2 regions of the Marinomonas sp. S3726 genome follow, and region 1 is predicted to be linked to the other one. Evidence: predicted binding sites of a transcription regulator. Region 1 holds the regulator's gene; the other holds the start of a gene.
What was found. Region 1 encodes PhoB, which activates phosphate uptake and scavenging genes when phosphate is short. Its sites were predicted from a motif close to TGTCATANNNNTGTCANA; they were not measured.
Positions count from the first base shown of each region.

Region 2: TW85_RS12005 (phosphatase PAP2 family protein) is a predicted target of PhoB. The motif match lies at 3,446-3,463, and genes of this name have one in related genera.

Region 1 is NZ_JXYC01000004.1:139,764-147,422, reverse strand. It holds gene TW85_RS01845 (response regulator) at 1-525, shown strand, start outside; gene phoR (phosphate regulon sensor histidine kinase PhoR) at 612-1,943, opposite strand; gene phoB (phosphate regulon transcriptional regulator PhoB) at 1,950-2,645, opposite strand; gene ubiA (4-hydroxybenzoate octaprenyltransferase) at 2,728-3,585, opposite strand; gene TW85_RS01825 (chorismate lyase) at 3,585-4,169, opposite strand; gene TW85_RS01820 (HDOD domain-containing protein) at 4,252-5,517, opposite strand; gene TW85_RS01815 (amino acid ABC transporter ATP-binding protein) at 5,628-6,407, opposite strand; gene TW85_RS01810 (amino acid ABC transporter permease) at 6,429-7,529, opposite strand; gene TW85_RS01805 (amino acid ABC transporter permease) at 7,540-7,659, opposite strand, start outside.
Region 2 is NZ_JXYC01000012.1:311,416-319,074, reverse strand. It holds gene TW85_RS12020 (Lrp/AsnC family transcriptional regulator) at 136-627, opposite strand; gene leuA (2-isopropylmalate synthase) at 819-2,474, shown strand; gene TW85_RS12010 (peroxiredoxin) at 2,695-3,354, opposite strand; gene TW85_RS12005 (phosphatase PAP2 family protein) at 3,531-4,052, shown strand; gene TW85_RS12000 (MJ1255/VC2487 family glycosyltransferase) at 4,065-5,141, shown strand; gene TW85_RS11995 (methyl-accepting chemotaxis protein) at 5,802-7,659, shown strand, end outside.

The sequences.
Region 1 (7,659 bases):
AAAAAGCATAATTTAGATGGTGCCTTGATGGCCAAAGGTGCTAGAGGCTCAGGTGCTGAAAAAGAAGTATTGGACAGCTTAACAAAAGCGGCAACAGGCTCTGGCACTAAAGGTATGACAAGCCATACTTCTGGTTCTCTAGATGTGCTACTAGGTGGGAAAAGTCCTAAAGCAGCGACTGTCACTAAACCTAAAATTACGCATCCTAAAGTCACGACCAAAGACGTTAAAGTACCTAGCATGGTACGTTTTGCTGGTAAGCAGTTTAGAACCATGGTTATTCAGTTTAGCTGTACCGAAGCCAGTCTTTTGATTAAGAGTGATGATGTTATTCCAAGCGTATTGGATCAAGCCGTATTAGATTTAGAGTTCAAAGGTAAGGTAAACCGCCTGAATTATTATGTTCAAGGTGTGGCAACCACTGAAAAAAAACCAACCTCATCCTTTTTAACTGTGACATTAGGGTTAATTGATCAGGATGCAGAGAAAGAAAGCTTTATCAAAGCCTTGTTTGAAAGCTTGTAGCAAGGTGTTGAGCTTTAAGGGTTAGGCTGATAGATGACTAGATAAAGAAACAGCTAGCCCAAGTTACTTGGACTAGCTTACAAGATTTATGACGCGTCTTGATCTATGGTTTCCAATTCTGGTGGACTTGATTCTCTTACCCGTGTACGAGGGAAATGGCAGGAAAAAGTACTGCCAAAACCAAGCTGGCTACTAATATCTAACTTACTATCGTGGTGGTGCAAGACATGCTTCACAATAGACAGACCTAAGCCAGTACCAGCTGTATCTGACCCTCTTCCTTTATCTACTCTAAAGAAACGTTCTGTTAAGCGAGGGATAAATCTAGGGTCTATCCCTAAGCCATTATCCTGTACGCAGAAAACACCACCTTCTCTATTTACTTGCCAGCTAATATCTATCTCGCCACCATCAGGTGAGTATTTTAAAGCATTCACAACGAGATTAGAGAAGGCACTATAAAGTTCACTGTAACTGCCGAAAATAGCGCTCTCTTCATCTGCATCCCAGCTTAAAAAATGCTCGCTGGTGGTAAATACCTTCGCTGAATCACAAATTACCTGAATAAGATCACTGACATTATGCCATTGGTCAGAGTCTGCTCTTTGGTTACTTTCTAAACGTGAGAGTAACAGTAAGTCTTCGATCAGTAATTCCATGCGATTAGACTGAGTGTTCATATTCACCACGCCTTTTTGCATTCGCTCAGGCAAAGACTCTTTAAACATATCCAGTGTTTCCAGATAGCCCTTAATCACGGTGAGAGGCGTTTTTAGCTCGTGTGAGGCATTGGCAACAAAGTCTTTACGCATTTGCTCAAGCAAGTGCAGACGCGTGACATCACGAACAAAAATGAGGTGGTCATTTTTTGAATAAAGCGTGGTTTGAAACTCTAGAAAAGCCCCTTCTTTAGCAGGTGATTGGATTACCAAAGGGTCACCAAATCGCTTTTGGCTAAAATAGCGGAAAAACTCAGGGGTACGAACAATATTAGTAAGAGGCTGGCTTCTATCTGTTGGTTTAACTAAGCCAAGTAAATCTCCAGCAGAGGTGTTCCACCATTCTAGTCTGCCAGTGTTATCTGCCATGATAACGCCATCTTGTAATGCAGATGTTGAATCTTCAATTCTTGCTAGTGCTTGCTGCATGCGCTTTTTAGACTTTCTTTGTTTCTTTTGCAGTCGGTTAACTGCGTCAAAAACATCCCCCCAAATTCCAGAGGAATCCGGAGGTAGTGAGCGTCCAGAGCGGCGAATCCAGCTATGAAAGCGATAAAGTTCGTAATATTGCCAAGCTAAAAGTCCTAAAGCATATATAAATAGTAAAGGGAAAGTTTGCTCGCTCATTGTGCCAATAAATAGGCAAGTGAAAAAACCAAGTAAAAGTTTAACTGTGGCGCTTTTCCAAACTGTCTTCATATAGTTTTAAGCCAAACGTTTGCTTGAAAATCGATAACCTGTACCTCTAACGGTTTGAATAAGGTAATCATGGCTATCTCCTATCGCCTTACGTAAGCGACGAATGTGTACATCGACAGTTCTTTCTTCAACGTAAACATTCCCTCCCCAAACCTGATCTAACAGTTGAGCTCTAGAGTAAGCTCTTTCTTGGTGAGTGATTAAAAACTTCAATAAACGATATTCAGTTGGGCCCATTTCTAAAGGCTTAGAGCCAATCGAAACTCTTTGGCTTAGAGGGTCAAGTTTTAGACCATCAACCTCAATCGGTTCATCAACACCCTGAGGGTGAGCACGACGTAGTACCGCCTTAAGGCGAGCAACCAACTCTCGTGGTGAAAAAGGCTTGGTGATGTAGTCGTCAGCACCAGCTTCTAATCCTTGAATCTTATTGTCTTCTTCACTTTTTGCGGTAAGCATGATGACAGGAATTTCAGCTGTTAAAGCGTCTTTTTTAAGACGTCGTGTTAGCTCTATCCCACTGCCACCAGGCATCATCCAATCTACAAGGATCAAATCGGGTCTATGGTCCACGATTATCTCGTAGGCGGTACGGCTATTATCCGCTTCAAGGTATTCATAACCAGCCATCTCAAGAGCAATGGCAATCATTTCTCGAATTGATGATTCATCGTCAATTATTAATACTTTTTTACCGGTCACAGGATATATCCTCTTCTCTGGAACGGTTTAATTAAAACGATCAATTGTGACAGTTTAGTTAAAATGTCACAGATGACTTAATTTAGTGTACAAAAAAGCCTGCGATAAAACCTAAAAATACACATAATCCTATGCGGTTATTATCTAAAAATGATTTAAAACAAGCAGATCGCTCTCTTTTTCTTGCTTGCCAAAACTGTTGAAAAAAGAGACCCGCACAGACAAATAAACTTATAAAAAAGAAAGCGCCTAACTCTCTAATTACGCCTACCCAAACTAATAATGACAGGGTGAGCCCTTGTAACAAGAGAATAATAATAAGGTCATATTGAGCAAACAGTATCGCAGTGGACTTGATACCAACCTTAAGATCATCGTTGCGATCGACCATGGCGTAATAGGTGTCATAAGCGATTGTCCAAAACACATTCGCCATAAATAGCATCCAAAGTTCGATATCAGTTAAAGCACCGCCTTGTGCCACATAGGCCATAGGAATCGCCCAAGAAAAGGCTAAGCCGAGAAACAACTGAGGTAAGTGGGTGACCCGTTTCATGAAAGGATATAATGCCGCAAGCCCTAATCCGACAAAGGATAAAAGAATCGTTTTTAGGTCAGTAAAAAGGACAAGAACAAAGCTGATGAGACAGAGTAAAGCAAAGAAACCAAGGGCTTCTTTCTCACTGACTCTACCAGAAGGCAATGGGCGACCTTTGGTTCGCTCAACAAAACCGTCAACTTTACGGTCGGCATAATCATTAATCACACAACCAGCTGAGCGCATAGAAAATACCCCAGCAATAAAGATAATAAGTAAGTGCCAGTCAGGAAAGCCATCAGCCGCTAGCCACAAAGCCCACAAAGTTGGCCACAAGAGTAAGAGGGTGCCGATAGGCTTATCTAGTCTAGCTAACTCTGCTAAAGCAATGACTTTACTCATTATTCTTCCTTTAAATTTAAGAAGGGTTTGATGGCTGGAAAAAAGACTTCGTTGACCAGTATGCCTTGGCCATATTGATAAAAAACAGAACGTCTAGCCCAAGTTGGTTCGTTTATATGGGAAAACAAATTTGCTGGTAGTTGAGAGACTTCTATCTCTCCTCGTGTAAGGCCTTTATGCTTATAAAGAAAGCCTCCAAGAGGTTTGTTGCCTAACTTGGGCAAGTAACGCCAATGGCCTCTTAATGACCTTGCAGGGATGATAGAGCGCGCATAGATAATCGCCTGACCATCTACATTAAGTATTACCTCACGAATACGAGCAGCTTCACGTGCTTTTAAATTAAGCTTTTTTCTTTCTCTTTGGGTGGTTTGGCCCCAAGTGTCCGAAATAACATCAACTGTCAACTTCCCTAGAGTTTGAATCTTAGCGGTCAAGGATCCTTGCTCGGCTAGCCAAGGGAAGATAAAGGCAGGAATATTTTTGCTGTGAGCATGGCTTAACGATGACCAAACATAATCAAACTGTTTGGTCGCTGTGAAGTTTAATCTTGGGTTGCTGTTTGGCTGATCAATCATCGACATCAAAATAAGGATATTGTCCTAATAGTCTAAAAATTTAACCCGAACTGAAGAAAAGAGTGTTTCCTATTGAGCTCTAAGTGGCTTAGTTGCCATTAATTAAAGACACCATCAACTTAATATTCTCTGAGTTATCTTGTAGGTCTTGATAAAGGCTTTGTAGCTGCTTCTGATCTAGACCTATCATATCTTGACTAGCTTGAGAAATATCTTCTTTATTCAACAGGTTATGACAAACATTTAACATTCTCGCTATGATGGCATTTTCTCCATCATAGGCCAAATTTTTACTATAACGAATGCCATTACAGATGCCTGCTGGTAATTCCCAGTGGCGAAGTAACCAAGCACCAATTTGCTCTCTGCTGAGTTTAAGTAACTGTACTTCAACCAAGTTAGTTGGAAGGTGAGCGTTAATCTCAAGTTGGCGTGACAGGATATTAAAATGAGGCGGTAACACAGCCCCTATAGCGAGCAAACCAAAGTTATGCAGCAAGCCTGCTAGGTATGCATGCCCTAGCCTCGGACGCTTTTTAGCCGGCATAGCTTTGACCATAGCTTCCATCAGTGAAGCGAAGGAAACGGCTTCTAGCCAATAGTTGTCATAATGGCGAGGGCCGTTCTCTGGTACCGCGAGTGCTTTTCCCATAGAAAGACCAAGTGCCAAGTTCATAACCATATCAAAGCCTAATACGCGAATTATGGCATCTTCAACCGACTCAATCTCCCCAGGAGCCCCATAGTAAGGAGAGCTTGCCCAACTGACTACCTGAGCGGCCAAACTAGGATCAAGGCTAATCACTTCGCATAACTCGTCAGTGCCAGCATTTTCATCAGCACATAAACGTATGATGCGCTGTGATGATGCTGGTAAAGGAGGGAGTTCAAGAGTTTCTTCTAAACGTTGACGAAGGCGAATGGATTGAAAGCCACCCAAAGCATTTAACATGCTTTCTTCATCTTGTTCATGATTCTCGACTTCTCTTTTAAGCTGGCCTTGAGGGATAGAGAAGTCGCCAAAATGGCATTTTGAGCCTGAAAAAATCTTATTAATTTCTATGGCTTCAATGGCGTTAAACTTTGTCAGGTCTGTTTTTTTCAGAGATAGCCTTTTGATGTCCTTTAGGCTTTCATCGATATAGGTAATGACTTTGTGTGTATTGAGTAGTAAATCACTCGATACATTATAAGAATTTGTGGTCGCTAAACGACGCTTGCTGACTCGTGTAATCGCACCAATGTCGAGCATAGAATCAAATGGGAAAATGGCTTGAACCTTACCTGTGGAATCCTGTAAGTGAACAATTTTAACCTTAAGGCTAGGTGTGATATCTGATTCTTGCTTGGTCATAAATTTCAATTTGAGTCTAAGTATTATTAAGCAAGCAATTTACCAAATATCGAAAAACAAAAAAGCCCCTAAAAGGGGCTTTTTTGTGCAATGACTGCTTTTTTTCTCAATTAGTGGTTCAAAATCTGACTTAAGAACAATTGAGTACGGTCATGCTGAGGGTTTTCAAAGAATTCGTGTGGCTCATTCGCTTCAACGATTTCACCGGCATCCATGAAGACAACACGGTCAGCAACAGTTTTTGCAAAGCCCATCTCGTGAGTTACACAAACCATTGTCATACCTTCATCAGCTAGCTGAATCATTACATCTAGTACTTCCTTGATCATCTCAGGGTCAAGTGCAGATGTTGGCTCATCAAATAGCATGATGCGTGGCTTCATACAAAGACCGCGGGCAATCGCAACACGTTGCTGCTGACCACCAGAAAGCTGACCTGGGAATTTATTCGCCTGGTTAGCAATTTTTACACGTTCAAGATAATGCATGGCCATCTCTTCAGCTTCTTTCTTAGGCATCTTACGAACCCAGATAGGCGCTAAAGTCAGGTTTTCTAAAATCGTTAAATGAGGGAATAGATTGAAGTGCTGGAACACCATACCCACATCTTTACGGATAGCTTCGATGTTTTTCAAGTTATCGTTCATCTCAATGCCGTCAACAATGATAGAACCCCTTTGGTGTTCTTCAAGACGGTTGATGCAACGAGTCATAGTTGATTTACCTGAACCTGATGGTCCACAAACAACGATACGCTCGCCTTTTTTGATACTGAAATCGATATTTTTAAGTACGTGGAAATCACCGTACCACTTGTTTACATCTTTAAATTCGATAATTGCTTTTTCGCCCGGCTCAAGCTGAGCGAGTGCCATATTGTGTTCTGTCATTTGAAAGGCCTCAAAAAAATTCTAGTTCCGCTTGTGTCCGGTTTCTAATTTACGCTCAATTGTCATACTGTAACGAGACATGCCAAAGCACGCTGCCCAGTAAATAAAGCCAGCAAAAGCATAACCTTCAATCGTTGTTCCTAACCAGTTAGAGTCGTGGGTCGCTGCTTGAATCCTACCTAATAGGTCAAACATACCTACAATATAAACTAGAGTGGTGTCTTTAAATAAGCCAATGAAGGTGTTTACGATACCAGGAATAACTAGCTTTAATGCTTGTGGCAAGATTACCAAAATCATTGACTGCCAGTAAGTTAGGCCCATAGCATCAGCTGCTTCATATTGACCTTTTGGAATCGCTTGTAAACCACCACGTATTACTTCCGCCATATAAGCTGCAGAGAATAGGGTGATACCAATCAATACACGCATTAACTTATTAAAGTTCATACCATCAGGTAGGAACAATGGAATCATTACAGATGCCATAAATAAGATAGTGATCAGAGGTACTGCACGAATCGTTTCAATGAAAACGATACAAACAGACTTAGCAATTGGCATGCTAGATTGACGACCTAATGCTAGAAGTACTCCCAACGGGAAAGAAGCAACAATACCCACAACACCTAAAAGTGTTGTTAGGAATAAACCACCCCATAAAGAAGTTTCAACGATTTCTAGTCCAAAGACTCCGCCAGCAAATAGGAAATAAGCAACAACAGGATAAACCGCTATGATCCCGATTGATAAATACAGCTTATTTACAGCTTTTACTGCGAACATTGCAATCAAGACAACTAGCAGAATCAAGGCTAGATTAATTCGCCACGTTTCTTCTGCTGGGTATAGGCCATACATAAACTGTTCAAAGTAAACACCAATGAAAGCCCAACATGCACCGCCTGCTGTACAGGCCGCTTTTGATTCACCTCCAAATGTTGCATTTACAACACCCCACTCTACAACAGGTGGGATAAGCAAGTACAAAACGTAAAAGCTGAATAAAGTTAAAAATATATTGAGTGGGGACGACAATAAATTTTGACGTACCCATGCCACTGCACCAACAGAATTTACTGGTGGTGGAAGGCTTGGAGATGGTTGAAATATCTTCGCCATGATTCGCCCCCTAGCGCTCAGTTAATGACATTTTTTTGTTATACCAGTTCATGAATATCGAAATAGTCAAACTTAATGTTCCGTAAACCAGCATACAAAGCCCAATGTTTTCAATCGCTTGACCTGTTTG
Region 2 (7,659 bases), on a different contig from region 1:
TTGATTGCCATGACATGCAATTAATCTAATGAAGGCATAATGGGGTTCATTTTTAGTTTTTAAAGTCGTAATTTCATTTTACTTAGCTTTATAAGGCCTTAGCTCATTATAAAAACATCGCATATCATACTTAGACTAAGGAGTTACCTTGACTGTCTTCGTTAAGTGCTCCAATGGTAAACTTGTTCTATCAATTACCTTCTGCATCAAAAAGCTTGAATGCACATCGGTCACACCAGGAATACGTAGTAATCTCACCAATAGAAACTCCTGATACTTGTCCATATCTTCAACCACAACTTCAACTAAATAATCAGCAGAATGTCCTGTAACCAAACTCAGAGATTTTACTTCAGGGTAAGAGGTTAAACTTGATTCAAATAACTCAAACCTATCAGGTGTATGACGATCCATACTCACTTGAATAAATGCAGTTAGCTTTAAACCTAACATTCTCTGGTCAAGCAAGGTAACTGATTTAGTGATAATACCAGACTCTTCGAGTGACTTAACCCGCCTTAAACAAGGTGACGGCGATAAACCTACCTTATCGGCCAATTCCTGATTAGTTAAGCTAGAATCTTGCTGAAGTACCTCAAGTATTCGTATATCCATTGCATCCAACATAGGTTATCACCATAAAATTTCAACATTTAAAAATATACCGCAATAATATTGCCAAAATAACTATTATTTTTATAAAAACGCAATTTTTTATCCATAAAAAAAGGTTAAACTAGCTTACACAACATAAGCATATGAGTTTAAAGAGATTATCCATCTCAAGAATGACTATCTAAAGGGATAAAGGAAAAATAATGAGTAACTTCGACCACACAAAATACCGTCCGTTTACACCAGTCAGTTTGCCTGATCGTACTTGGCCTGATAAAACCATTACTAAAGCACCTATTTGGACCAGTGTTGATCTACGTGATGGTAACCAAGCACTGGTTGAACCTATGACGGTAGAACAGAAGAAAGAACTGTTTAAATTATTGGTTGATGTTGGTTTTAAAGAAATTGAAATTGGATTCCCTGCTGCTTCTCAATTAGATTTTGACTTTTGTCGCTGGTTAATTGAAGAAGATCAGGTGCCTGCTGATGTAACCTTACAAGTATTAACTCAAGCTCGCCCAGAGTTAATCGAACGTACATATGAATCTTTGATTGGCGCGCGTCGTGCCATTGTACACGTCTACAATTCGACCTCGACAACTCAGCGCGAACAAGTTTTCCGCATGGATAAAGAAGGCGTAAAAAGCATCGCTGTAAACGGGGCTAAGTGTGTTAAAGAGTTCGCAGAGAAGTACCCGGATACTGAATGGGTTTTCCAATACTCTCCAGAAAGTTTTACTGGCACAGAAATGGATTATGCGGTTGAAGTTGTTGATGCCGTAACAGAGGTTTGGCAACCAACACCTGAAAATAAAATCATTATTAACCTTCCTGCTACAGTAGAAGTCTCTACGCCTAATCGTTACGCAGATCAAATCGAATGGTTCTGCCGTAATGTTGCGAAGCGTGATTGTATGTATGTCAGCTTGCACACACATAATGACCGTGGTTGTGGCGTTGCCGCTGCCGAGCTTGGCATGATGGCGGGTGCTGACCGTATTGAAGGTACATTATTAGGTAATGGTGAGCGTACTGGTAATATGGATGTTGTTACCATGGCAATGAATATGTATAGCCAAGGTGTTGATCCAGAACTTCAACTTGGTGATATGGACCGTATAGTAAGCGTTGTTAAAGCAGTTACAAACTTACCAGTTCACCCAAGACACGCTTACGCAGGCGAATTAGTTTTCACTGCTTTCTCAGGTTCACATCAAGACGCTATCAATAAATGCTTGGCTAACCAAACAGCGGATAAGCCTTGGGATGTTGCCTATCTACCAATCGACCCAAGAGATTTGGGTCGTACATACCAAGAAGTGATTCGTGTAAACAGTCAATCTGGTAAAGGTGGTGTTGCTTACACCCTAGAACAAGAGCATGGTTTAGCCTTGCCTCGTTGGTTGCAGGTTGAGTTCAGCCCTGTTGTTCAAGTTTTTGCAGAGCAAGACGGTGGCGTTGTAAATGGCGATACCATGAAGCAATTGTTTGAAGATACTTATTTAACAGGTAATTCACCTTATAAACTAGGTAAGTATGAACTGCAAAAAGATGGTTTAGATACAGTTCGTGCAGACTTGGCTATTGATGGAGAGATTATCAGTATTCATGGTCAAGGCAATGGTGCCCTATCCGCATTCAGTCAAGCATTGAGTACACACTTCAATCTTAAGTTAGATGTTGTTCAATACCAAGAGCATGCTCTAACTGGTAGCACAGACTCTCAAGCTATCACTTATGTTCAAACTAACATTAATGGTAAACGCTATAACGGTGTCGCGATAGATGAAGATATCGTATCAGCATCAATGCAGGCATTAATTGCGACTGTTAACCAATATACAATTGCCAATTAAGCTCAAAATGTTGCCTAGGCTATCTGTTACTTACATAGACATTTGCCTTTAGGTACAAAGCTTAAAAACTATCACCGGCTCAATCTAAAAGGTTGGGCAGGTAAAAAAAGAATGCTTGGTAGCATAACAAGTTTTTAAGTTTAAACAGGACGTTAAAAACTTCATAAAAAAGGTCGCTCACAAGGCGACCTTTTTTAATTACATCTCATTTTTTATAGACTTAATCTGGTTGTTTTACTTTTCTTAAATAGGGTTTTACCGTTTCCCACCCATTAGGATAAATTTTTGCCGCCTCTTCATTATTTATTGCTGGCACAATGATCACATCTTCACCCTGTTGCCAGTTAACGGGAGTTGCAACTTTATGTTTTGCAGTTAACTGCATTGAGTCTATTACTCTCAAAATTTCGTCAAAGTTACGGCCCGTGGTCATAGGGTAAATCAAGATTAACTTAATGTTTTTATCTGGCCCTACAACATAAACTGCCCGCACAGTGGCATTTGTCATGGCTGTACGACCTTCAGCAGAGCCAGTTTCATCAGCAGGGAACATATTATATAACTTGGCCACACTTAAATCTGTATCTGCGATAACGGGGTATTTGACGCCAGCACCACCAACATCCTCAACATCTTTTAGCCATTTTTCATGGTCTTCTTTTGAGTCGATACTTAGCGCAATAATTTTAGTATTACGTTTGCTAAACTCTTCCTGAATATTTGCCATATAACCAAGCTCTGTCGTACACACAGGTGTAAAGTCCTTAGGGTGTGAAAATAAAACCGCCCACTGATCACCAATCCATTCATGAAAATCTATCATTCCATGGGTTGTATCTACTTTAAAGTTTGGCGCTTGATCGTTAATACGTAATGACATCGTCTTATCCTTGGGTTAGTTAAACTATTATTTTTATTTGTAAGCTCTTAACTATAGACGCTTATTTTAAAAGGCGTCAGCTTTTTTAGGCTGTCATAAACCCTTCTTAGAACTGTCACTTTTTATTCATATTGCCTTTTTAATATACCAATATAATCGAGAGAGTAGGACAGGTTATGAATATTATCAGCCGTACAGATATGCACCTGTTTCATTGGTTGTTTAGAAAAACAAACCATAAGAATTGCACCTTAGTTAGAGCAGTTTCTCACACTGGTGATGGCCACTATTACTTAATATTAGGGATAGTGCTTTGGCTCTTTGAACAAGAAGATGGTGCTATTTTTCTTTACACAGCACTGTTAGCTTATGCGCTAGAGCTTCCCCTGTATCTGGTATTAAAAAAGCTCTTTAAACGGGATAGACCCTGCGACAGTTTAGCTAACCTTAGTGCTCATATTTCACCTTCTGATAAATTTAGCCTGCCATCTGGGCATACTGCAGCGGCCTTTCTGATGGCCTATTTACTGGCACATTATTACCCATCTGTTACCTATTTAGTTTATACCTGGGCCAGTTTGATTGGTTTATCACGTGTATTGCTCGGGGTTCACTACCCTACTGACATTCTCGCTGGAGCCATTCTTGGCTTAAGCATGTCAGCAGCAGGCCTTCACTTATATGTTATCCTGACTTAATGACGGAGTTGTATGAAAATTTTTTATGGTGTTCAAGGTACAGGTAATGGCCACATCAGTCGTGCCAGAGTATTAGCTAAAGCCTTTAACCAAAGAGATGACATAGAAGTCGATTACCTATTTACAGGTCGTGATTCGGATAAATACTTTGATATGCAGGTATTTGGCAATTACCAAACTCGACAAGGTCTAAGTTTTAAGACTGAAAATGGCACCATAGCTAAATGGAAAACCTTACAGTCTTTCAAACCAAACCAATTTTTTAATGACATCAAAGCACTTGATTTAACGGGTTATGATCTCGTCTTAAATGATTTTGAACCTATTAGTGCTTGGGCAGCAAAAAAACAGAAAATCCCTTCAATAGCAATAAGTCACCAAGCTGCCTTTCTTAATCCAATTCCACAAGAGGGTAACTTTTTATATAGTCAATTATTGTTAAAACAATTTGCTCCTTGTGACATTAAGTTAGGTGTACATTATTACCACTTTGGTCACCCTATCATTCCTCCTTTTGTTGATGATCAAGGGAGTGATGAGAGGTCTGAAAAAGATATACTTGTTTATTTCCCATTTGAAAATTTAAAAGAGATCCGCCGACTACTGCTCCCTTTTACAGGCTATCGATTTCATTGTTTTCACCCAGAATTAAAACAAGACTTTGATCAAGGCCATATCCACTGGCGTAAAACCAGTAAAGAAGGCTTTCATGAAAAGCTGGTATCTTGCGGTGGCGTCATTGCAAATGGAGGCTTTGAGCTTTCAAGTGAATGCTTAAAGCTAGGAAAGAAACTCTTGATAAAACCACTGCATGGTCAATTCGAACAATACTCAAATATTGTATCACTGCAAAAAATGGGGCTTTGTCATACTATGCCAACGCTGGATTCAGACTCAGTCAAAGCTTGGTTAACCGAGAATCAGCCTGAAGCAGTTGGGTTTCAATCTGATCCAGCTTTATTAATCGATTGGATAGTAAGCAAAGAGTGGCATAATACGAAAAATATCTGCCAACAGCTTTGGAAAAACGTGCACTTCCCAACTTCAGTCAAAAATAAACTTGGCATTCACGATACTAAAATAACCTAAACAATTATTTTTACATTAAACCTTCTACAGACGGACATATGTATAAAGTGTCTCTAATGACATTCATTATGAGACCTTTTCTTACTTTTAACATATTCCTCTTTGCGAAACACTGTATTAGCAAGAACTACATTTTGTTACCTGAAAATCACAACTCAAATAAAAAATAAAATCACTTTTAATAGGCTTTAAAATCACTAACCCCTTTTATAGTAAGGGCTACAAATAAATTTCTTCCTAAAACCCAACTTAGAAAACACCTTTTATTTGATATTTATCAATAAAAACAATCAGTGAATCCCATTCACATACTTTCAAAAATTAAGGCTAAATATTACATAATTTATCCTAAATGCGGCTAAATACGTACTTTTTAAGTTGCTTATAACTTTTATTATAATTTTAATGAAATCATGTAGATTTAGAAAAATTTATACAATAAAGTATGGCTGCTAGATGAAATAACACTTTTTTTATAGGGTTTTTCCCAGCCAAATCTATAGCAAAAACTCATAGTTAAAACCGTTCAGTGCAAAATAAGTTTAATCTAAGGAAAGCTTAAATTTACTCTCTTTCAGCCATAAAAATTGCAATTAACTTTTTCTAAGGTGAATTAGGTCTATTTATATCTTTCCCTCAAGGATCTATTTAGAGAGAAATATGTTTAGCCATTCTTTAAAAATAAAAATTAGTCTAATCGCAACTGCTGCCGTTCTTTTTACCAGTGTTGTACTCACCTTGTTTTCTACGCAAAAACTTTCAACTGCGATGGAACATAGCATGTACCAACGTATTGGAAGCATCTCCAATACAGTAAGTGATAGTGTTGAAACCTGGATAAACTCCAAGCATCAAATACTTAGCTCTCTTGCTGAGCAACCGTTAGATGAAGGAGTCTTTGTAAAGCAGCTTACAATGGCGATCACGGCGGGTAACTTTTCTTCTATCTATGCAGGTTTAAATGATGGAACTCGAGTTGGAACCAATGGTTTCACAAAGTTCGTCAACAATTATGATCCACGCCAACGCCCTTGGTACAAGAAGGTAACATCTTCTGGTGAAATAGAGCTGATTGGCCCATATAAAGATGTTAATACACAAGAAATGACCTTTACCATTGCTAGACCGATTTACGAGTCAGGCAAGATACAAGGGGTTATGGGTGTCGATTTAAAAATTAAAGATTTATTCTCAGCAATCACCAATGTTGAGACAGGTAAAAATAGCCATATCTTTTTACTTAATGGCGAAGGCCAAGTTATCGCCCACAAACAAAAAGATCTCATTCAAAAAGATGTCGCTGATTTATATCAAGCCTTCTCCAAAGAGAAGTATCAAGCAGCACTTAATGAAAGCGCTTATTTAACTTTGAATAGCCAATCAGGTAATAAGATTCTTCATTTCTTACCGATTAAGGATTCTTCATGGGTACTTGGTGTAGAAGCAGATCAAGCAACAGAACTCGCTGAGTATTGGGAAACATTTTATACCCTAATGCTAATTAGTATTGGCTTTACGTTAATTGCTGTCTTTATGGTTAATTGGTTAGTCAATATTCTATTTAGAGATCTATTCTCTCTACGCAAAGCGTTAAATGATATTGCTAATGGTGATGGAGATTTAACACGAAGAATTAATATAAAAAGCCGTGATGAAGTTGGTCTAGTTGCTAACGACTTTAACCGTTTTACTGATAATGTTCACCAGATCATTCAACACTTAGGCGAAGTATCTAAAGGGGTTGCAGGACAAGCAGATTCACTTTCCCACTCAGTTATTGAAAACCGTCAGCATATTCAACAGCAGATGCAAAATACCCATGAGGCTTCTAATGCTGCTGAAACGCTTAATGAGTCGACCAACCTAATTAGTAACAATGTCGAGACAACCACTCAGCAAATCTCTAGTACTTTACGTCTAAGTGAGGAAGGGATTGTGCAAATGAAGTCTAGTCAACAGTCTATAAACTACCTCGCAAATAAACTAACCGATGCCAACGAAGTTGTGACTGAACTTAATACTCAAGCACAAAGTATAGCGGGTATCGTTTCAACCATTGATGATATCGCCGAACAGACCAATTTATTGGCACTTAACGCTGCTATAGAAGCTGCTAGAGCGGGTGAAGCTGGCCGAGGTTTTGCTGTCGTTGCAGACGAAGTACGTAGCCTATCAAGTCGAACAAGTGATTCGACAACAGAAATTCAAACTATGATTGCCAATGTGCAACAATCCTCTATGAAAGCGGCAGAGCTCATGCGCGACAGTGCTGAACTTGCGACAGGTAGTGTGAGTGAGGCGGATCAAGCTCAGAAAATGATTGATGGCATTATGATATCTGTACAAGAAATTGAACAGATGACACAAAAAATATCGCTTGCGACTCAAGATCAAGTCCGAGTCCGTGATGACATTAGTACTCGTACAACCAATATCAGAGACTTAGCCGATAAACTGTCAGATGAAGCAGTATCAACCGAAAGCCAAGTAGATGAATTAAATCGTTTATCATCAAACT